DNA from 4 places in the Clostridium sp. CS1-1 genome. Region 3 is predicted to be linked to each of the others. Evidence: a T-box and tRNA genes for the amino acid it is inferred to sense, from the RefSeq annotation. Region 3 holds a T-box; the other regions hold tRNA genes.
The links. A T-box is a leader RNA that pairs with one kind of tRNA and senses whether it is charged. The one in region 3 lies ahead of asnS (asparagine--tRNA ligase), so its partner is inferred to be a tRNA-Asn.

Region 1 (5,332 bases), 560 kb from region 3:
TGCTAGTAATCGCGAATCAGAATGTCGCGGTGAATACGTTCCCGGGCCTTGTACACACCGCCCGTCACACCATGAGAGCTGGCAACACCCGAAGTCCGTGAGGTAACCGTAAGGAGCCAGCGGCCGAAGGTGGGGTCAGTGATTGGGGTGAAGTCGTAACAAGGTAGCCGTAGGAGAACCTGCGGCTGGATCACCTCCTTTCTAAGGAATAATAACTAGAAGCTTAGGTTTTTAGTTACATTGGAATTCTGGTTTACACTCTGTTTAATTTTGAGGGATTAAAACCTCAAATAAAGCTAACACTAAGGTGGTAGCAAAATGTTCTTTGAAAATTGCACAGTGATAAGCGTTAAATGATGAAAGTTATTTAACATAAACAAAGTAAAGCTAAAGGTATAATTGTTTATATGAAAGTATAAATAACAAACCTTTGTAGATTTATGAACTAAAACTAGAAAATTGATAGAAGCAAGCAGTTCAAGGAAGGACTCGAGTGAAGAGCGGAGTTTACTTATGGTAAATGAGCATCTGAAAGAGAGGCCTGACGCAGAAATGCGAAACTTATAGCAATTTTCGGTCAACTAGGTCAAGCTACAAAGGGCGCATGGTGAATGCCTTGGCACCAGTAGCCGATGAAGGACGCGATAAGCTGCGATAAGCTTCGGGTAGGCGCAAATAGCCTGCGATCCGGAGATTTCCGAATGGGGCAACCCACATAGCTAACGCTATGTACTGTAAACTGAATTCATAGGTTTATAGAGGTATACCCGGGGAACTGAAACATCTAAGTACCCGGAGGAAGAGAAAGAAAAATCGATTTCCTAAGTAGCGGCGAGCGAAAGGGAAAGAGCCCAAACCAGGAACTTGTTCCTGGGGTTGCGGACAGATCATTAAATACTGTGATTTCTTAATTGAAGAGAGCTGGAAGGCTCCGCCATAGAAGGTAACAGCCCTGTAGGTAAAAAGAATAACAGTCAGATCTGATCCAGAGTACCACGAGACACGTGAAACCTTGTGGGAAGCAGGGAGGACCACCTCCCAAGGCTAAATACTAACTGGTGACCGATAGTGAAGCAGTACCGTGAGGGAAAGGTGAAAAGAACCCCGGAAGGGGAGTGAAATAGAACCTGAAACCGTGTGTCCACAATCAGTCGAAGCAGTTTTACCTGCGACGACGTGCTTTTTGTAGAACGAGCCAGCGAGTTACGATGTGTAGCAAGGTTAAGTATTTAAGATACGTAGCCGAAGGGAAACCGAGTCTGAATAGGGCAAAAAGTTGCATGTCGTAGACCCGAAACCGGGTGACCTATCCATGGACAGGTTGAAGCGGAAGTAAAATTCCGTGGAGGACCGAACCACATTGGTGTTGAAAAACCATGGGATGAGCTGTGGATAGCGGAGAAATTCCAATCGAACTCGGAGATAGCTGGTTCTCCTCGAAATAGCTTTAGGGCTAGCGTTTTGAATGAGTAGTGGAGGTAGAGCACTGAATGGGCTAGGGGCTGACAACAGTTACTGAACCCTATCAAACTCCGAATGCCATATACTTGAATCAAAGCAGTCAGACTACGAATGATAAGATCCGTGGTCAAAAGGGAAACAGCCCAGACCATCAGCTAAGGTCCCAAAGTGTAAGTTAAGTGGAAAAGGATGTGGGATTTCTAAGACAACTAGGATGTTGGCTTAGAAGCAGCCACTCATTTAAAGAGTGCGTAATAGCTCACTAGTCGAGAGATCCTGCGCCGAAGATGTTCGGGGCTAAAACTTACCACCGAAGCTATGGATTGATACGTAAGTATCAGTGGTAGAGGAGCTTCCTGTATGGGTTGAAGTCGTACCGTAAGGAGCGGTGGACTGTACAGGAGTGAGTATGCTGGCATAAGTAGCGAGAAATAAGTGAGAATCTTATTGGTCGAAAACCTAAGGTTTCCTGAGGAAGGCTCGTCCGCTCAGGGTTAGTCGGGACCTAAGCCGAGGCCGAAAGGCGTAGGTGATGGACAATCGGTTGATATTCCGATACCACCAGTTTGCGTTATTACAAATGGGATGACGCAGGAGGATAAGATGTGCGCACTATTGGATGTGCGTCTAAGCACTTAGGCAGACTAGATAGGCAAATCCGTCTAGTCAATGCTGAGGTGTTACGGGGAGCCCTTTTGGGCGAAGTATCTGATTCCACGCTGCCAAGAAAAGTCTCTATGGAGTGAACTGGTGCCCGTACCGCAAACCGACACAGGTAGGTGAGGAGAGAATCCTAAGACCAGCGGAAGAATTGTTGTCAAGGAACTCGGCAAATTGACCCCGTAACTTCGGGAGAAGGGGTGCCACCGCAAGGTGGTCGCAGAGAATAGGCCCAAGCAACTGTTTAGCAAAAACACAGGTCTCTGCTAAAGCGAAAGCTGATGTATAGGGGCTGACGCCTGCCCGGTGCTGGAAGGTTAAGGGGAACACTTAGCGCAAGCGAAGGTGTGAACTTAAGCCCCAGTAAACGGCGGCCGTAACTATAACGGTCCTAAGGTAGCGAAATTCCTTGTCGGGTAAGTTCCGACCCGCACGAATGGCGTAATGACTTGGGCACTGTCTCGACAACAAATCCGGCGAAATTGTATTGCGAGTGAAGATGCTCGCTACCCGCGATTGGACGGAAAGACCCCGTAGAGCTTTACTGCAGCTTAGCATTGAGTCTCGGTATTGTCTGTACAGGATAGGTGGGAGACTGCGAAGCAGAGGCGTCAGCCTTTGTGGAGTCGTCCTTGGGATACCACCCTGACAGTACTGGGATTCTAACCGGCGGCCATGAATCTGGTCACGGGACATTGTTAGGTGGGCAGTTTGACTGGGGCGGTCGCCTCCTAAAAAGTAACGGAGGCGCCCAAAGGTTCCCTCAGAACGGTTGGAAATCGTTCGTAGAGTGCAAAGGCAGAAGGGAGCCTGACTGCGACACAAACAAGTGGAGCAGGGACGAAAGTCGGGCTTAGTGATCCGGTGGTACCTCGTGGGAGGGCCATCGCTCAACGGATAAAAGCTACCTCGGGGATAACAGGCTGATCTCCCCCAAGAGTCCACATCGACGGGGAGGTTTGGCACCTCGATGTCGGCTCGTCGCATCCTGGGGCTGAAGTAGGTCCCAAGGGTTGGGCTGTTCGCCCATTAAAGCGGCACGCGAGCTGGGTTCAGAACGTCGTGAGACAGTTCGGTCCCTATCCGTCGCGGGCGTAGGAAATTTGAGAGGAGCTGTCCTTAGTACGAGAGGACCGGGATGGACTGACCTCTGGTGCACCAGTTGTTCCGCCAGGAGCACAGCTGGGTAGCTATGTCGGGACGGGATAAACGCTGAAAGCATCTAAGCGTGAAGCCCACCTCAAGATAAGATTTCCCATAGCGTAAGCTAGTAAGACCCCTTGAAGAACACAAGGTTGATAGGTCAGAGGTGTAAGCATGGTAACATGTTCAGCTGACTGATACTAATAGGTCGAGGGCTTGACCTAAAAAATATCACTGTGCAATTTTGAGAGAACAAAATTCTCAAAGGAAACTCACTCAGCAGAGCTGAGGAGTACTGATTTGTTACCAAAATCATAGATTTTGACAAATCAACATCTGGTGATTATGACGTAAAGGCTACACCCGTTCCCATTCCGAACACGAAGGTTAAGCTTTACAGTGCCGATGGTACTGCACGGGAGACTGTGTGGAAGAGTAGGTCGTTGCCAGGTTAAAATATTCCGCGATAGCTCAATGGTAGAGCACTCGGCTGTTAACCGAGTTGTTGGAGGTTCGAGCCCTCTTCGCGGAGCCATTTTTATTTTGAATAAGTAAATTGTTTTGAATTTAAGACTGCCAGATTGGGTAGTCTTTTTAGCTATATAATAATATGTTTGAAAAACTTAGTGAAAATTAATATACTATCAAATTGAAGATATGGCCACATTAGATAGTGTCTATAATTAATTGTTTAATAATTTGTAAGATTGAGACTACCTAGCGGTAGTTTTTTATGCTTTATTAAGTAATACAAATTTAAATAGAAATAATCAACAAACAAGGGGAAATGTAAGGTTTAATTAATACCAAATGAGTAACAATTAGTGCAATTATTGTACAAGAAAAGTGGGGATGAATATGCTTTTTATGAAGAAAGAGGATAAGAAACAGGGGAATTTAAGTTCTAAAGAGATAGTAGGTGCCAATGAAAGCCATGAATTAGCAAAGATGTTAAATAATCAAATGTATCAAAACATTATTAGTTCTAGGATTGTTAAAGAAGCAGAAGATGCTTTAGAGGTAACAAAGACTCTTTTAAACTCTGTAAAAGATATTAACATGGAAATGGAAAAACATAGTCAACACATAAATAAAACTGTTAGTGTATCATCAACAGTGGGTGCTTTCTCAGAGGAAGTTAACGCAAGTGTCGATGAAACAATGAATGTTATTGAAAATACCATGAATAAGGCACAAAATGGACAGAAATCTTTTGATGAGGTAGTTACCAGTATTAATTCTGTATATGATACAGTTAATAATATGAAAGATGTATTAGAAGAATTAATGGGTAAATCATCAAAAATAAAGGGAATCGTAGATACAATAAAAGGAATAGCGAAGACCACTCATCTATTGTCGTTAAATGCTAATATTGAAGCTGCAAGAGCTGGTGAAGCTGGTAAGGGTTTTTCGGTAGTAGCTGCTGAAGTGAAAAAGTTAGCAGAGAATAGTTCAAATTCAGCAGATGAAATAGATAATATAATTACTGAAATTACTAAAGTTAACGAAGACACTTTAACAATAATAAGCGAAGGAATAGATAAGGTAATCAATAGCATGAAGACAGCTGAAGATGCTAGTAGCGTTATAGACGATGTCATGAATTCTATTAAAATAACAAAGGATATATCTAATCAAATAAAAGGTGCTGTAAAGGAACAAGCTGATAAGAATCAATACATGGTAACAGTGATCAATGAGCTTGTTAACGTTTCTGAAGCTGTAAAGTCACTTAATGAAAATATTTCAATAAATGCAGAGAGACAAAAAGCTTCGTTGATGGCTTTAAAATATACTATAAATAACTTAAGTGAATTATCTAAGGTTAACCTAGATAGGAGTAAAGCGGACAGAATAGAATTTTCAATGCCAGCTTCTCCAATACCGTCTTTTGATCCCGCTATATCAGGAGATATAAATAGTTCTAACATTTTATCACAAATTAATATTGGATTAGTTCAGTTTGGAGTTGGTACAGAAGTAATAGGAGCAATAGCTAGGAACTGGTACTTAGAAAATGATAATATTACTTGGAATTTCTATTTAAGAAAAGATGCTAAATTTC
Region 2 (5,332 bases), 110 kb from region 3:
AAAAATCGATTTCCTAAGTAGCGGCGAGCGAAAGGGAAAGAGCCCAAACCAGGAACTTGTTCCTGGGGTTGCGGACAGATCATAAAAGGAAGTAGGAATTAATTGAAGAGAGCTGGAAGGCTCCGCCATAGAAGGTAACAGCCCTGTAGATGAAAATGAAAACTTCTAGATCTGATCCAGAGTACCACGAGACACGTGAAACCTTGTGGGAAGCAGGGAGGACCACCTCCCAAGGCTAAATACTAACTGGTGACCGATAGTGAAGCAGTACCGTGAGGGAAAGGTGAAAAGAACCCCGGAAGGGGAGTGAAATAGAACCTGAAACCGTGTGTCCACAATCAGTCGAAGCAGTTTTACCTGCGACGACGTGCTTTTTGTAGAACGAGCCAGCGAGTTACGATGTGTAGCAAGGTTAAGTATTTAAGATACGTAGCCGAAGGGAAACCGAGTCTGAATAGGGCAAAAAGTTGCATGTCGTAGACCCGAAACCGGGTGACCTATCCATGGACAGGTTGAAGCGGAAGTAAAATTCCGTGGAGGACCGAACCACATTGGTGTTGAAAAACCATGGGATGAGCTGTGGATAGCGGAGAAATTCCAATCGAACTCGGAGATAGCTGGTTCTCCTCGAAATAGCTTTAGGGCTAGCGTTTTGAATGAGTAGTGGAGGTAGAGCACTGAATGGGCTAGGGGCTGACAACAGTTACTGAACCCTATCAAACTCCGAATGCCATATACTTGAATCAAAGCAGTCAGACTACGAATGATAAGATCCGTGGTCAAAAGGGAAACAGCCCAGACCATCAGCTAAGGTCCCAAAGTGTAAGTTAAGTGGAAAAGGATGTGGGATTTCTAAGACAACTAGGATGTTGGCTTAGAAGCAGCCACTCATTTAAAGAGTGCGTAATAGCTCACTAGTCGAGAGATCCTGCGCCGAAGATGTTCGGGGCTAAAACTTACCACCGAAGCTATGGATTGATACGTAAGTATCAGTGGTAGAGGAGCTTCCTGTATGGGTTGAAGTCGTACCGTAAGGAGCGGTGGACTGTACAGGAGTGAGTATGCTGGCATAAGTAGCGAGAAATAAGTGAGAATCTTATTGGTCGAAAACCTAAGGTTTCCTGAGGAAGGCTCGTCCGCTCAGGGTTAGTCGGGACCTAAGCCGAGGCCGAAAGGCGTAGGTGATGGACAATCGGTTGATATTCCGATACCACCAGTTTGCGTTATTACAAATGGGATGACGCAGGAGGATAGGATGTGCGCACTATTGGATGTGCGTCTAAGCACTTAGGCAGACTAGATAGGCAAATCCGTCTAGTTAATGCTGAGGTGTTACGGGGAGCCCTTTTGGGCGAAGTATCTGATTCCACGCTGCCAAGAAAAGTCTCTATGGAGTGAACTGGTGCCCGTACCGCAAACCGACACAGGTAGGTGAGGAGAGAATCCTAAGACCAGCGGAAGAATTGTTGTCAAGGAACTCGGCAAATTGACCCCGTAACTTCGGGAGAAGGGGTGCCACCGCAAGGTGGTCGCAGAGAATAGGCCCAAGCAACTGTTTAGCAAAAACACAGGTCTCTGCTAAAGCGAAAGCTGATGTATAGGGGCTGACGCCTGCCCGGTGCTGGAAGGTTAAGGGGAACACTTAGCGCAAGCGAAGGTGTGAACTTAAGCCCCAGTAAACGGCGGCCGTAACTATAACGGTCCTAAGGTAGCGAAATTCCTTGTCGGGTAAGTTCCGACCCGCACGAATGGCGTAATGACTTGGGCACTGTCTCGACAACAAATCCGGCGAAATTGTATTGCGAGTGAAGATGCTCGCTACCCGCGATTGGACGGAAAGACCCCGTAGAGCTTTACTGTAGCTTAGCATTGAGTCTCGGTATTGTCTGTACAGGATAGGTGGGAGACTGCGAAGCAGAGGCGTCAGCCTTTGTGGAGTCGTCCTTGGGATACCACCCTGACAGTACTGGGATTCTAACCGGCGGCCATGAATCTGGTCACGGGACATTGTTAGGTGGGCAGTTTGACTGGGGCGGTCGCCTCCTAAAAAGTAACGGAGGCGCCCAAAGGTTCCCTCAGAACGGTTGGAAATCGTTCGTAGAGTGCAAAGGCAGAAGGGAGCCTGACTGCGACACAAACAAGTGGAGCAGGGACGAAAGTCGGGCTTAGTGATCCGGTGGTACCTCGTGGGAGGGCCATCGCTCAACGGATAAAAGCTACCTCGGGGATAACAGGCTGATCTCCCCCAAGAGTCCACATCGACGGGGAGGTTTGGCACCTCGATGTCGGCTCGTCGCATCCTGGGGCTGAAGTAGGTCCCAAGGGTTGGGCTGTTCGCCCATTAAAGCGGCACGCGAGCTGGGTTCAGAACGTCGTGAGACAGTTCGGTCCCTATCCGTCGCGGGCGTAGGAAATTTGAGAGGAGCTGTCCTTAGTACGAGAGGACCGGGATGGACTGACCTCTGGTGCACCAGTTGTTCCGCCAGGAGCACAGCTGGGTAGCTATGTCGGGACGGGATAAACGCTGAAAGCATCTAAGCGTGAAGCCCACCTCAAGATAAGATTTCCCATAGCGTAAGCTAGTAAGACCCCTTGAAGAACACAAGGTTGATAGGTCAGAGGTGTAAGCATGGTAACATGTTCAGCTGACTGATACTAATAGGTCGAGGGCTTGACCTAATATATCACTGTGCAATTTTGAGAGAACAAAATTCTCTTGATAAATTAAATATAATCTAGTGGTTATGACGTGAAGGCTACACCCGTTCCCATTCCGAACACGATGGTTAAGCTTCACAGTGCCGATGGTACTGCACGGGAGACTGTGTGGAAGAGTAGGTCGCTGCTAGGTTAAAATATTCCGTGGTAGCTCAACGGCGGAGCATTCGGCTGTTAACCGAAGGGTTGGAGGTTCGAGTCCTCTCCACGGAGCCATTTTTATTTTGAATAAAATTATATAATTATGTATAGATGTGTAGAAACTAGTTACTTAAGGTAGCTAGTTTTTTTATTTGCAAATTCTGTAGAAAAAAATTTTAATAATTTCCATTTGAGAAAGCATAAAATAAGAAATAAGTGGAAACATATAATCAAATTATTTAGAAAATTAAATAAATTCTAAAGGGTTTTTTAAATTAAAGTAGAAATATATAATTAACCTAAAAGTGAGGGGGAATTGCTTATGAAAAACTACACAACTAAAAATTTGAGGAATGTAGGTATAATTGGACATAGCGGTTCAGGAAAAACTACTTTAGCAGAATCAATATTGTACTATACTAAAACCACAGATAGGTTTGGTAAAATTGAGGAAGGAAACACAGTTAGTGATTATGATTTAGAAGAAAAGAAGAGAAAAATATCTATATCAACTTCAACGTTACCATGTGAGTGGAATAATACAAAAATAAATCTAGTTGATATGCCTGGATATTTTGATTTTGTCGGTGACGTTTTACAAGGACTAAGAGCGTCAGATACATCTATGATTGTTGTTTCTGGGGTATCTAGCATTCAAGTAGGTACAGAAAAGGCCTGGCAATATGTTAATAGGTATAAGTTACCAAGGTCATTGTACATTAACAAATTAGACAGAGAAAACTCTAACTTTGACAAGGTATTATCAGATTTGAAAGAAAGGTTTGGAATATCAGTAGTACCGGTTCAATATCCTATAGGAACTGAAGAAAGTTTTAGGGGAGTTATAAATATAATTTCAAGAAAAGCTAGGATATTTGATGAAAAGACTAATAGTATGAAGGAATCTGATATACCACTAGAACTAATTGATAAAGTTGATGAATGTAAGAATATGATTGTAGAGGCGGTAGCTGAAACTGATGAGGTGCTACTTGATAAGTATTTTAGTGAAGGTACATTAAGTGATGAGGAAATATACAACGGACTGATAAACGGGTGCGCTAAAGGTGAGATTACGCCAGTAATGTGTGGATCAGCTTTAAAGGGAATTGGAATAGAAACACTACTTGAAGACATAGTTGAGTGTTTCCCATCACCAGAAAACACATTACCAGTTATGGCTAAAAACTTAAAAAGTAACAGTAATATTGATATAGTAATAAATGAGAATTCTCCTTTTTCTGCATTTGTATTCAAGACAATAGCAGATCCTTTTGTTGGGAAGCTGTCACTTTTCAGAGTGGTGACTGGAAAAGTTAAGTCTGATTCTGTTATATATAATGCTAGTAAGGATAAGAATGAAAAGATTGGTACTATGTATTTTTTAAGAGGTAAGCAACAAATACCTACAAGTGAGATTATAGCTGGTGATATAGGAGCTGTAGCAAAGTTACAGTTTACAAGTACTGGAGATACCTTATGTGATGCTTCAAATCCAATAGTTTTTGAAAATATCGAATTCCCAGAACCTGTTATATCAATGGCTGTTCTGCCAAAGTCTAAAAATGATGAAGATAAAATATCTAGTGGGTTAAATAAGTTATTAGAAGAAGACCCTACTTTTAAAGTTTCAAGAGATATAGAGAATGCTGAAACCATAGTTTCAGGCCTAGGAGAGTCACATCTTGATATAATTGCATCTAAATTAAAAAGTAAGTTTGGTGCAGATGTAATATTACAAACGCCAAAGATACCTTATAGAGAAACTATTAAAAAAGTTGTGGATGTTCAAGGAAAACATAAAAAACAGTCCGGTGGTCATGGACAGTATGGTGATGTAAAAATTAAGTTTGAGCCTAGAGTAGATGGAGAGGATGAGTTACAATTTGTAGATCAAGTTGTTGGTGGAGTTGTTCCAAGACAGTATATTCCGGCAGTAGAGAAAGGGCTCAAAGAGTGTATACAGCATGGAGTATTGGCTGGATATCCTGTTATAAGACTGAAAGCTATATTGCATGATGGATCATATCATCCAGTAGATTCGTCTGAAATGGCATTTAAAGTAGCAGCGTCTCTAGCTTACAAGAAAGGGTTAACAGAGGCTCAACCGATATTATTAGAGCCGATTATGCATGTTGAGATAATCGTTCCAGAATACTATATGGGTGATATAATAGGTGATATTAATAAGAAAAGAGGTAGGGTTCTAGGAATGGAGCCATGTTCAGATAAACAAAAAATAATAGCAGAAGCCCCACAATCAGAAATGTTTAAGTATGCAACGGATTTAAGATCTATGACACAAGCAAGAGGAAGCTTTACAATGAAATTTGAAAGATATGAAGAAGTTCCTCCTACTGAAGTTGGTAAGGTTATTGAAGAATCCAAAAGGCTAAAAATTAAAGAAGAGGTATAAAGTTTAGTGAAAATTCCAATAGTAAAGTACTATTGGAGTTTTTTATTGGAATAATAT
Region 3 (5,332 bases):
TTTTATCACTTTATAAGTTTAGCAAATAACAAAAAATTAATATTAAAGTAGTTTTTGTAAACATATATATCTATAATTTTGCATCTTAGTTAATTATTTAACACCAATTATTTACTATTTAACTCCTCATTACTCCTAATACAAACAGCTATACTTTCAATATACAAACTTAAAAAATCTAATTTTCTTATAATGATATTAACTATTCAATGTGCTCTAATACTTGTATTGTCAATCGAAACTTCCTTTATGTTTTTTATACAAGGAACTAACAACCTAAAAGTCAAATCCTTATCTCAACATTAAGATTTATGAAAACGTTTATACACTTATTTCTAAAAAAAACTCAAAATTTATCCATTTATTGATTGACATTTAACAAACAATAGCGCATAATAATAGCATAAGGTGAGTACAGGAATTAAATATTAAATTAAATAATTTATCTCATCATATTAAAACGACTAAAGATTAAATTGGAACTCAAATAGATATTATTACTGAAAACTTAAAAAGGGGTGTTTTAAAATGAAGGTAACAAATGTTGAACAATTAATGAAAAAATTAGAAGAGGTAAGATATGCCCAAAAAATATTTGCTACTTATAACCAGGAACAAGTTGATGAGATCTTTAGACAAGCTGCTTTAGCTGCAAATAATGCAAGAATCAAGCTTGCCAAAATGGCTGTTCAAGAATCAGGAATGGGAATAATTGAAGATAAGGTTATCAAAAATCACTTTGCTTCTGAATATATATATAATAAGTATAAAGATGAAAAAACATGTGGGATTATAGAAGAAGATGGTGCTTTTGGAATGAAGAAAATTGCAGAACCAATTGGAGTTATTGCAGCAGTAGTTCCAACTACTAATCCAACTTCAACTGCAATTTTCAAAGCATTAATAGCTTTGAAAACCAGAAATGCTATAATTTTTTCACCTCATCCAAGAGCAAAAAACTCAACTATAGCTGCGGCTAAATTAATCCTTGATGCGGCAGTTAAGGCTGGTGCTCCAGAAGGAATAATAGCTTGGATAGATGAACCATCAGTTGAACTTTCACAGGTTGTAATGAGTCAAGCTGACATCACTCTTGCAACAGGCGGCCCAGGAATGGTTAAGGCTGCTTACTCATCAGGTAAACCAGCAATAGGTGTTGGTGCTGGTAATACTCCAGCTATAATAGACGAGACTGCTCATATTAAAATGGCTGTTAACTCAATACTTCTTTCTAAAACTTTTGATAATGGTGTTATATGTGCTTCTGAACAATCAGTTATAGCTTTGGACTCAGTATATGACGAAGTTAGAAAAGAGTTTGCAGAAAGAGGTGCTTATATTCTTAATAAAGAAGAAATAGATAAGGTTAGAAAAGTAATATTAGTAAATGGGTCTTTAAATGCAAAAATAGTTGGTCAATCAGCTTACAAAATCGCTGAAATGGCTGGGGTTAAGGTCTCCGAAACAGCTAAGGTTCTTATTGGAGAAATCGAATCGGTTGAACTTGAAGAGCCATTCTCACACGAAAAGTTATCACCAGTTTTAGGTATGTATAGAGCATCAAACTTTGAAGATGCACTAAAAAAAGCTGAAAGGCTCGTTGAACTAGGTGGATTTGGACATACTTCAGTATTATATGCTGATACAATGAAGGCTAAGGATAAAATTGAAAAATTTAGCATTGCCATGAAAACAGGTAGAACAATAATAAATATGCCTTCAGCTCAAGGTGCTATAGGAGATTTGTATAACTTTAAACTAGCCCCTTCTCTAACACTTGGTTGTGGATCATGGGGCGGTAATTCCGTATCTGAGAACGTTGGCCCTAAACATCTATTAAACATTAAAAGTGTTGCTGAAAGGAGAGAAAATATGCTTTGGTTTAGAGTCCCAGAAAAAGTTTACTTCAAATATGGTAGCCTTGGTGTTGCATTAAGAGAATTAAAAGATATGAATAAGAAAAAGGCATTTATAGTAACCGATAAGGTTCTTTACGAATTAGGATATTGTGATAAAGTTACAAGAGTTCTTGATGAAATAGGTGTTGATTACAAGATATTCACAGATGTAGAACCAGATCCAACTCTAGCAACAGCTAAAAAAGGTGCTTCGGAACTACTAAACTATAATCCAGATACTATTATAGCTGTCGGTGGTGGTTCAGCAATGGATGCTGCTAAAATTATGTGGGTAATGTATGAACATCCAGAGGTGAAATTTGAAGACCTTGCTATGAGATTTATGGATATAAGAAAAAGGGTTTATACCTTCCCTAAAATGGGTGAAAAAGCTATGATGATTTCAGTAGCAACATCTGCTGGTACTGGTTCAGAGGTTACTCCTTTCGCAGTAATAACTGATGAGAAGACAGGAGCTAAATATCCGCTAGCTGACTACGAGCTAACTCCAGATATGGCTATAGTTGATGCTGAGTTAATGATGGGTATGCCAAGGGGATTAACTTCTGCATCGGGTATAGATGCTCTAACTCATGCAATTGAGGCTTATGTATCGGTACTTGCTTCAGAATTTTCTAATGGACTAGCATTAGAAGCAATAAGACTAATATTTAAATATTTGCCACAAGCTTATAATGAAGGAACAACTAATATAAAAGCAAGAGAAAAAATGGCCCATGCCTCAACTATAGCTGGTATGGCATTTGCAAATGCATTCTTAGGAGTATGTCATTCAATGGCTCATAAATTAGGTGCTGCTCACCATATACCACATGGGGTTGCAAATGGTTTATTAATAAATGAAGTTATAAGATTTAATGCAGTGGATAATCCAAGAAAGCAAGCTGCATTCCCACAATATAAGTATCCAAATGCTAAGTTTAGATATGCTAGAATAGCTGATTATCTTAAACTCGGTGGAAATACTGAAGATGAAAAAGTTGAATTATTAATACAAGCTATAGATGAATTAAAAGCTAAAATAAATCTTCCAATGACAATAAAAGAAGCTGGAGTTACAGAGCAAAAATTCTATGCTACTCTAGATGATATGTCAGAGCAAGCTTTTGATGATCAATGTACTGGAGCTAATCCAAGATATCCATTAATAAGCGAACTTAAACAAATGTATATAAATATTTTCGATAAGGCAGATGTACTTAAGGAAGCTGCTGCTACAAAAGAAGAAAAATAAAATCCGCAAACTAAACATAAGAGCTGAGGAAATATCTCAGCTCTTATGTTTAGTTTTAATTAAATATGTAACACATATAATAAATTTCTTAATAAATCTTATAGACAACTTTATTTTGTTTATTATAAACTATTAATATATTAAAATTTATATATTTAAGGTGATAAATTATGAATAAACTATTTGTAGCATATTACTCATCTCCTATTGGTACTATACAAATAAATGGCTCTGCTATAGGCATTACATCACTTGATTTTATAGAAGAAGATATTAAAAGTACTGATGTCCCTGAATGCCTAAAAGAATGTATTAATCAAATAGATGAATATTTTAGAGGAATTAGGACAGAATTTACAGTAAATCTACAAATTGAAGGAACAGACTTTAGAAAAAAGGTATGGAGAAAACTTTTAGATATTCCTTATGCCGAAACTCGCTCATATCTAGATATAGCAGAAGCAATAGGTAATAAGAAAGCAGTAAGAGCAATAGGTGGAGCCAATCACAATAATAAGATAAGCATAATTATACCTTGCCATAGGGTTATTGGTAGCAATGGTGACTTAATTGGATATGGCGGTGGTCTTTGGAGAAAGGAATGGCTCTTAAATCACGAAAAACAGTTTAAAACGTTAAATCAAAAGAACAATGTTATTGACATATAATTCTAAAAATATTATAATTTTAAAATAAACTATAATACTTAAAAACTATGACGAGAAGAGTAAATATAGAACTTATTCAAAGCGAATTGGTGATGGTGAAAGACCAATAATTAAGGCTATATCGAAGAACATCTCTGAGTTTCTAACCGAAATCTTTAATAGAAAGTAGGCTTAGAGGTCTCCAAAACCTTACATTTGGATAACAAAAGGTTAAAAATCCTTTGTTTATTAAAGTTGGTCATATATTGACAAATTGGGTGGTACCGCGAAACTTAAGTCTTTCGTCCCTTTGAGGATGAAAGGCTTTTTTTATTTGATATATAATAATATTATACCGAAGGGAGAAAAAACATGGAATTAACATTAATAAAACAACTTTACAGAGAAACTGAAAAATTTGCAGATAAAGATGTGAAACTTTCAGGTTGGGTTAGAACAGTAAGAGACTCTAAAACATTTGGGTTTATTGAATTAAATGATGGAAGCTTCTTTAAAAATGTTCAAGTAGTTTTCGAGGATAAATTAGATAACTTTAAAGAAATGACTAAACTTCCTATTAGCACTACACTTGCAGTAGAAGGTACTGTTGTACTTACTCCAGATTCAAAACAACCTTTTGAAATTAAAGCAACTAAGTTAACAGTAGAAGGAAATTCATCATCAGATTATCCTCTACAAAAGAAAAGACATACTCTCGAATACTTAAGAACTATAGCTCACTTAAGACCTAGAAGCAACACTTTCTCTGCGGTTTTTAGGGTTCGTTCTCTTGCAGCATATGCTGTTCACAAGTTCTTTAACGAGAGAGAGTTTGTGTATGTGAACACTCCAATAATCACTGGTAGCGATTGTGAAGGTGCTGGTGAAATGTTTAGACTAACTACGCTTGATATGCAAAACGTCCCAAAGGATGAAAAGGGAAACATAGATTTTTCACAAGACTTCTTTGGAAAAGAAACTAATCTTACTGTAAGTGGTCAGTTATCTGCTGAAACTCTAGCTCTTGCATTTAGAAATGTTTATACTTTTGGACCAACATTTAGAGCAGAGAATTCTAATACAGCAAGACACGCTGCTGAGTTCTGGATGATTGAACCTGAAATGGCATTCGCAGAATTAAAAGACTATATGGATGTAGCTGAAGATTTAGTTAAGTATGTTATAAAATACGTAAGAGAAAATGCGCCTGAAGAAATGGAGTTCTTTAACTCATTTGTAGATAAGGAGCTATTTGCAAGACTAGACAATGTAGTTACTTCAGATTTTGGTAGAATTTCATACACAGAAGCTGTTGATATATTAAAGAAATCCGGACACGAGTTCCAATATCCTGTTGAATGGGGTATTGATCTTCAAACAGAACATGAAAGATACCTAACAGAGCAGGTATTTAAGAAACCTATATTTGTTACAGATTATCCAAAAGATATAAAGGCGTTTTATATGAGACAAAATGAGGATGGAAAAACTGTTGCAGCTGCTGACCTACTTGTGCCTGGCGTAGGTGAAAT
Region 4 (5,332 bases), 680 kb from region 3:
CTCGGAGATAGCTGGTTCTCCTCGAAATAGCTTTAGGGCTAGCGTTTTGAATGAGTAGTGGAGGTAGAGCACTGAATGGGCTAGGGGCTGACAACAGTTACTGAACCCTATCAAACTCCGAATGCCATATACTTGAATCAAAGCAGTCAGACTACGAATGATAAGATCCGTGGTCAAAAGGGAAACAGCCCAGACCATCAGCTAAGGTCCCAAAGTGTAAGTTAAGTGGAAAAGGATGTGGGATTTCTAAGACAACTAGGATGTTGGCTTAGAAGCAGCCACTCATTTAAAGAGTGCGTAATAGCTCACTAGTCGAGAGATCCTGCGCCGAAGATGTTCGGGGCTAAAACTTACCACCGAAGCTATGGATTCACCGTAAGGTGAGTGGTAGAGGAGCTTCCTGTATGGGTTGAAGTCGTACCGTAAGGAGCGGTGGACTGTACAGGAGTGAGTATGCTGGCATAAGTAGCGAGAAATAAGTGAGAATCTTATTGGTCGAAAACCTAAGGTTTCCTGAGGAAGGCTCGTCCGCTCAGGGTTAGTCGGGACCTAAGCCGAGGCCGAAAGGCGTAGGTGATGGACAATCGGTTGATATTCCGATACCACCAGTTTGCGTTATTACAAATGGGATGACGCAGGAGGATAAGATGTGCGCACTATTGGATGTGCGTCTAAGCACTTAGGCAGACTAGATAGGCAAATCCGTCTAGTTAATGCTGAGGTGTTACGGGGAGCCCTTTTGGGCGAAGTATCTGATTCCACGCTGCCAAGAAAAGTCTCTATGGAGTGAACTGGTGCCCGTACCGCAAACCGACACAGGTAGGTGAGGAGAGAATCCTAAGACCAGCGGAAGAATTGTTGTCAAGGAACTCGGCAAATTGACCCCGTAACTTCGGGAGAAGGGGTGCCACCGCAAGGTGGTCGCAGAGAATAGGCCCAAGCAACTGTTTAGCAAAAACACAGGTCTCTGCTAAAGCGAAAGCTGATGTATAGGGGCTGACGCCTGCCCGGTGCTGGAAGGTTAAGGGGAACACTTAGCGCAAGCGAAGGTGTGAACTTAAGCCCCAGTAAACGGCGGCCGTAACTATAACGGTCCTAAGGTAGCGAAATTCCTTGTCGGGTAAGTTCCGACCCGCACGAATGGCGTAATGACTTGGGCACTGTCTCGACAACAAATCCGGCGAAATTGTATTGCGAGTGAAGATGCTCGCTACCCGCGATTGGACGGAAAGACCCCGTAGAGCTTTACTGTAGCTTAGCATTGAGTCTCGGTATTGTCTGTACAGGATAGGTGGGAGACTGCGAAGCAGAGGCGTCAGCCTTTGTGGAGTCGTCCTTGGGATACCACCCTGACAGTACTGGGATTCTAACCGGTGGCCATGAATCTGGTCACGGGACATTGTTAGGTGGGCAGTTTGACTGGGGCGGTCGCCTCCTAAAAAGTAACGGAGGCGCCCAAAGGTTCCCTCAGAACGGTTGGAAATCGTTCGTAGAGTGCAAAGGCAGAAGGGAGCCTGACTGCGACACAAACAAGTGGAGCAGGGACGAAAGTCGGGCTTAGTGATCCGGTGGTACCTCGTGGGAGGGCCATCGCTCAACGGATAAAAGCTACCTCGGGGATAACAGGCTGATCTCCCCCAAGAGTCCACATCGACGGGGAGGTTTGGCACCTCGATGTCGGCTCGTCGCATCCTGGGGCTGAAGTAGGTCCCAAGGGTTGGGCTGTTCGCCCATTAAAGCGGCACGCGAGCTGGGTTCAGAACGTCGTGAGACAGTTCGGTCCCTATCCGTCGCGGGCGTAGGAAATTTGAGAGGAGCTGTCCTTAGTACGAGAGGACCGGGATGGACTGACCTCTGGTGCACCAGTTGTTCCGCCAGGAGCACAGCTGGGTAGCTATGTCGGGACGGGATAAACGCTGAAAGCATCTAAGCGTGAAGCCCACCTCAAGATAAGATTTCCCATAGCGTAAGCTAGTAAGACCCCTTGAAGAACACAAGGTTGATAGGTCAGAGGTGTAAGCATGGTAACATGTTCAGCTGACTGATACTAATAGGTCGAGGGCTTGACCTAAAAAATATCACTGTGCAATTTTGAAAGAATAATTCTTTCAATCTGGTAATTATGACGTAAAGGCTACACCCGTTCCCATTCCGAACACGAAGGTTAAGCTTTACAGTGCCGATGGTACTGCACGGGAGACTGTGTGGAAGAGTAGGTCGTTGCCAGGTCAAAATATTCCGCGATAGCTCAATGGTAGAGCACTCGGCTGTTAACCGAGTTGTTGGAGGTTCGAGCCCTCTTCGCGGAGCCATTTTTATTTTTGAATAATAAAATATGTTTATATAAAGGACTACTTTTAAATAAGTAGTCTTTTTTTATTTCTTTAAATATATTATTATTTAGTAAATGGTAATAATATATTTTGTGCGAAAATATAAATTGGAGGTTTTTGATTATGTCAAAGCTATTCTCAACAATCCAAATAAAGGACATGGAATTAAAAAATAGAATTGTAATGCCACCTATGTGTATGTATAGTGCTGATAGTGAAGGAAATCCCAACTCCTGGCATTTTGTACACTATGCCACAAGGGCTATTGGTGGGGTTGGATTAATAATATTGGAGGCAACTGGAATTGAACCCCGTGGAAGAATAACAGACAAGGATTTAGGAATATGGAGTGATTCTCATGTAGATGGCTTAAAGGAAATTGTAGATGAGGTTAAAAAGCATGGTGCAAAAATAGGAATACAACTAGGTCATGCAGGAAGAAAATGTGAAGCACCGTCAGAGCAAATAATTGCTCCAAGTGCTATAGCGTATAGTGATAACTATAGAGTTCCTGTCGAGATGACACAGGAAGATATAAAAACAGTAGTCAACGCATTCAAGAAAGGTGCTGAGAGAGCAGACTCTGCAGGATTTGATGTTATAGAGATACATGCAGCACATGGATACTTAATAAATGAATTTTTATCTCCACTTTCTAATAAAAGAAATGATGAATACGGCGGAAGTCTAGAGAATAGAGCAAAGTTCTTAATAGAGACAATTAGAGCTGTTAGAGAAGTTTGGCCTGAAGAAAAACCTTTGATAGTGAGAGTTTCTGCAGAAGATTACGTAGAAGAAGGAAATCATGACATGGATTTAGCTAAGATTATAAATTTAGTTAAAGATGAAGGTGTTGATTTAATAAATGTAAGTTCAGGAGCAGTAGTATCAACTAGAATAAATGTTTACCCAGGATACCAAATTAAATATGCGGAAACAATTAGACAAGAAACTAAAATACCTGTAATAGCAGGTGGACTAATTACAAGTGCAACAATGTGTGAGGAAATTTTACAGAATTATAGAGCTGACTTGGTGTTTTTAGGAAGGGAGCTTCTTAGAAATCCTTATTGGGCGCTAGAAGCATCTGAAGAGTTAGGGGATAAGGTTAACTGGCCTATTCAATATGAAAGAAGTAAAAAATAGACTGTAAGTAAACCCAATTGGCAATAATTAATGGAAATCTCTCAATTAATATGAGAGATTTCCAAGAATATTTGAAAAGTCTGTTCTAGTAGTTTTATTTATTTTTATACTTTTCTGCTAAATTTTTTTCGAAGATTTGTACAGCTGATTTAGTAAAATTACCTCCTATTGCACCACCTACAGTACCACATACTTTAGAAGGCATATCACCCCAATACCCACTTTTAGGTATAGGAATTCCCAATTCATTTGCAAGTTCTGTTTTCGTTTTAGCTGTTTCTTTTGCTACAATGGAAGTCTTACTTTCGAATTTATTATTCATATTATATTAGCCACCTCTCATAAATTAAGATTACGAATAAACTATTTAAAGAATAATATAATACATTAACTTAGGTTTCTAAACTTAAAGAAAGTTAACCTATATAAGTATTTTTCGTACTAGTACTATTTATATTCTATTATACTTTTTACAGTTTTTAATTAAGAATGAATTTAAGTAAGTGTTTTGATATATAGTAATTAAGTGTAAACTTTATTTTTTAAATAATAAATTTATAAAATAAAGCTATAATAATACTAAGTTAGAAAATGTAATAATGTAATAATGGAGGATTGGCATGAAACTATTACTGACAAACGACGATGGAATAGATGCTAAAGGCTTACATGCTTTAGCTAAAGAACTTGAAAAAGAGTATGAATTAGTTATTGCAGCCCCAAGCAACCAAAGAAGTGCTTGTGGACACTCAATAACTATTTATGAACCTCTTCTGGTTAAGGAGGTACAAATTGCTGGTATAAAATCAAAGGCATACAGCGTTAGTGGAACACCTGCAGATTGTGTAAGAGTAGGAATTGATAAATTAGCAGAAGGGAAAGTAGATATGGTGATATCAGGAGTAAATAATGGATTTAACTTAGGCATAGATGTTATTTACTCTGGAACTGTATCAGCTGCTATTGAGGCTGCAATTTACAAGATACCATCTATGGCTGTATCAACAGATGTGACAGAAGACTTTGAAGAGTATACTATATCGGCAAGATATGCATCAAAGGTATTATCTATAGCTAAAGATAAATATGATAAAGATGATGTGGTGTTAAATTTGAATGTTCCATTAATTCCTGAGGATAAAATAAAAGGAATTAGAGTTTGTAAGATAGGAAGCAAAATGTATGATAACTACTTTGTAGAAAAAATTGGAGAGAATAATGATAAAACTTATGAATTAAAAGGAACGATGAATGAATTAGATTATGAGGATACGGACATCTATTATATAAAGAGAGATTACGTTACCCTAACCCCATTACACTATGACTTAACTAATTTTAAGATATTAAATGATGTAAGTAAGATATTTAACACATGATTATAGAATATATTAGAAATTAGTTAAATACATATGATTAAATGAAAATAAAATGCTGTGTATTAGAAAAAATAATATACACTTAAGCAAATCGGTATTAGGATGTGGAGAATTTGAAAGAAAAGATTATTGTTGTAGGAAATGGTATAACATCAATAAGTGCGATAAAGGCAATTAGAGAGTTTGATAAAGATAGTGAAATTAAATTATTTGGTGATGAGAAGTTCTATCCCTATAATAGAATAAGATTATCAAAGGGATTGCTAGGAACATTAGAAGAAGATAAGCTACTTCTTCAGAAAAAAGACTGGTATAAGGAAAATAATATACACCTTTTAATAGATACAAAAGTTTCTTTAATAGATACTGAGAAAAGAGAAGTAGAGGTTTCAAGTGGGGAGAGATTTTCATATACAAAACTATTACTGGCCAATGGAGCAAGTAACTTTACTCCAGATATAAATGGAATTAATA

Region 1: it encodes a tRNA-Asn, which carries the amino acid that the T-box ahead of asnS (asparagine--tRNA ligase) is inferred to sense. The anticodon was not compared.
Region 2: it encodes a tRNA-Asn, which carries the amino acid that the T-box ahead of asnS (asparagine--tRNA ligase) is inferred to sense. The anticodon was not compared.
Region 4: it encodes a tRNA-Asn, which carries the amino acid that the T-box ahead of asnS (asparagine--tRNA ligase) is inferred to sense. The anticodon was not compared.

What each region holds. Positions count from the first base shown of each region.
Region 1 covers NZ_CM148680.1:440,804-446,135, forward strand. Annotated here, with positions in the region: rRNA gene AC0N0V_RS01940 (16S ribosomal RNA) at 1-201, shown strand, start outside; rRNA gene AC0N0V_RS01945 (23S ribosomal RNA) at 585-3,488, shown strand; rRNA gene rrf (5S ribosomal RNA) at 3,600-3,716, shown strand; tRNA gene AC0N0V_RS01955 (tRNA-Asn) at 3,725-3,799, shown strand; gene AC0N0V_RS01960 (ABC transporter substrate-binding protein) at 4,123-5,332, shown strand, end outside.
Region 2 covers NZ_CM148680.1:4,822,728-4,828,059, reverse strand. Annotated here, with positions in the region: rRNA gene AC0N0V_RS22860 (23S ribosomal RNA) at 1-2,679, shown strand, start outside; rRNA gene rrf (5S ribosomal RNA) at 2,735-2,851, shown strand; tRNA gene AC0N0V_RS22850 (tRNA-Asn) at 2,860-2,934, shown strand; gene fusA (elongation factor G) at 3,182-5,275, shown strand.
Region 3 covers NZ_CM148680.1:4,929,566-4,934,897, forward strand. Annotated here, with positions in the region: gene adhE (bifunctional acetaldehyde-CoA/alcohol dehydrogenase) at 529-3,153, shown strand; gene AC0N0V_RS23370 (methylated-DNA--[protein]-cysteine S-methyltransferase) at 3,324-3,821, shown strand; T-box leader at 3,860-4,113, shown strand; gene asnS (asparagine--tRNA ligase) at 4,173-5,332, shown strand, end outside.
Region 4 covers NZ_CM148680.1:553,725-559,056, forward strand. Annotated here, with positions in the region: rRNA gene AC0N0V_RS02410 (23S ribosomal RNA) at 1-2,071, shown strand, start outside; rRNA gene rrf (5S ribosomal RNA) at 2,113-2,229, shown strand; tRNA gene AC0N0V_RS02420 (tRNA-Asn) at 2,238-2,312, shown strand; gene namA (NADPH dehydrogenase NamA) at 2,457-3,479, shown strand; gene AC0N0V_RS02430 (small, acid-soluble spore protein, alpha/beta type) at 3,574-3,801, opposite strand; gene surE (5'/3'-nucleotidase SurE) at 4,100-4,858, shown strand; gene AC0N0V_RS02440 (NAD(P)/FAD-dependent oxidoreductase) at 4,972-5,332, shown strand, end outside.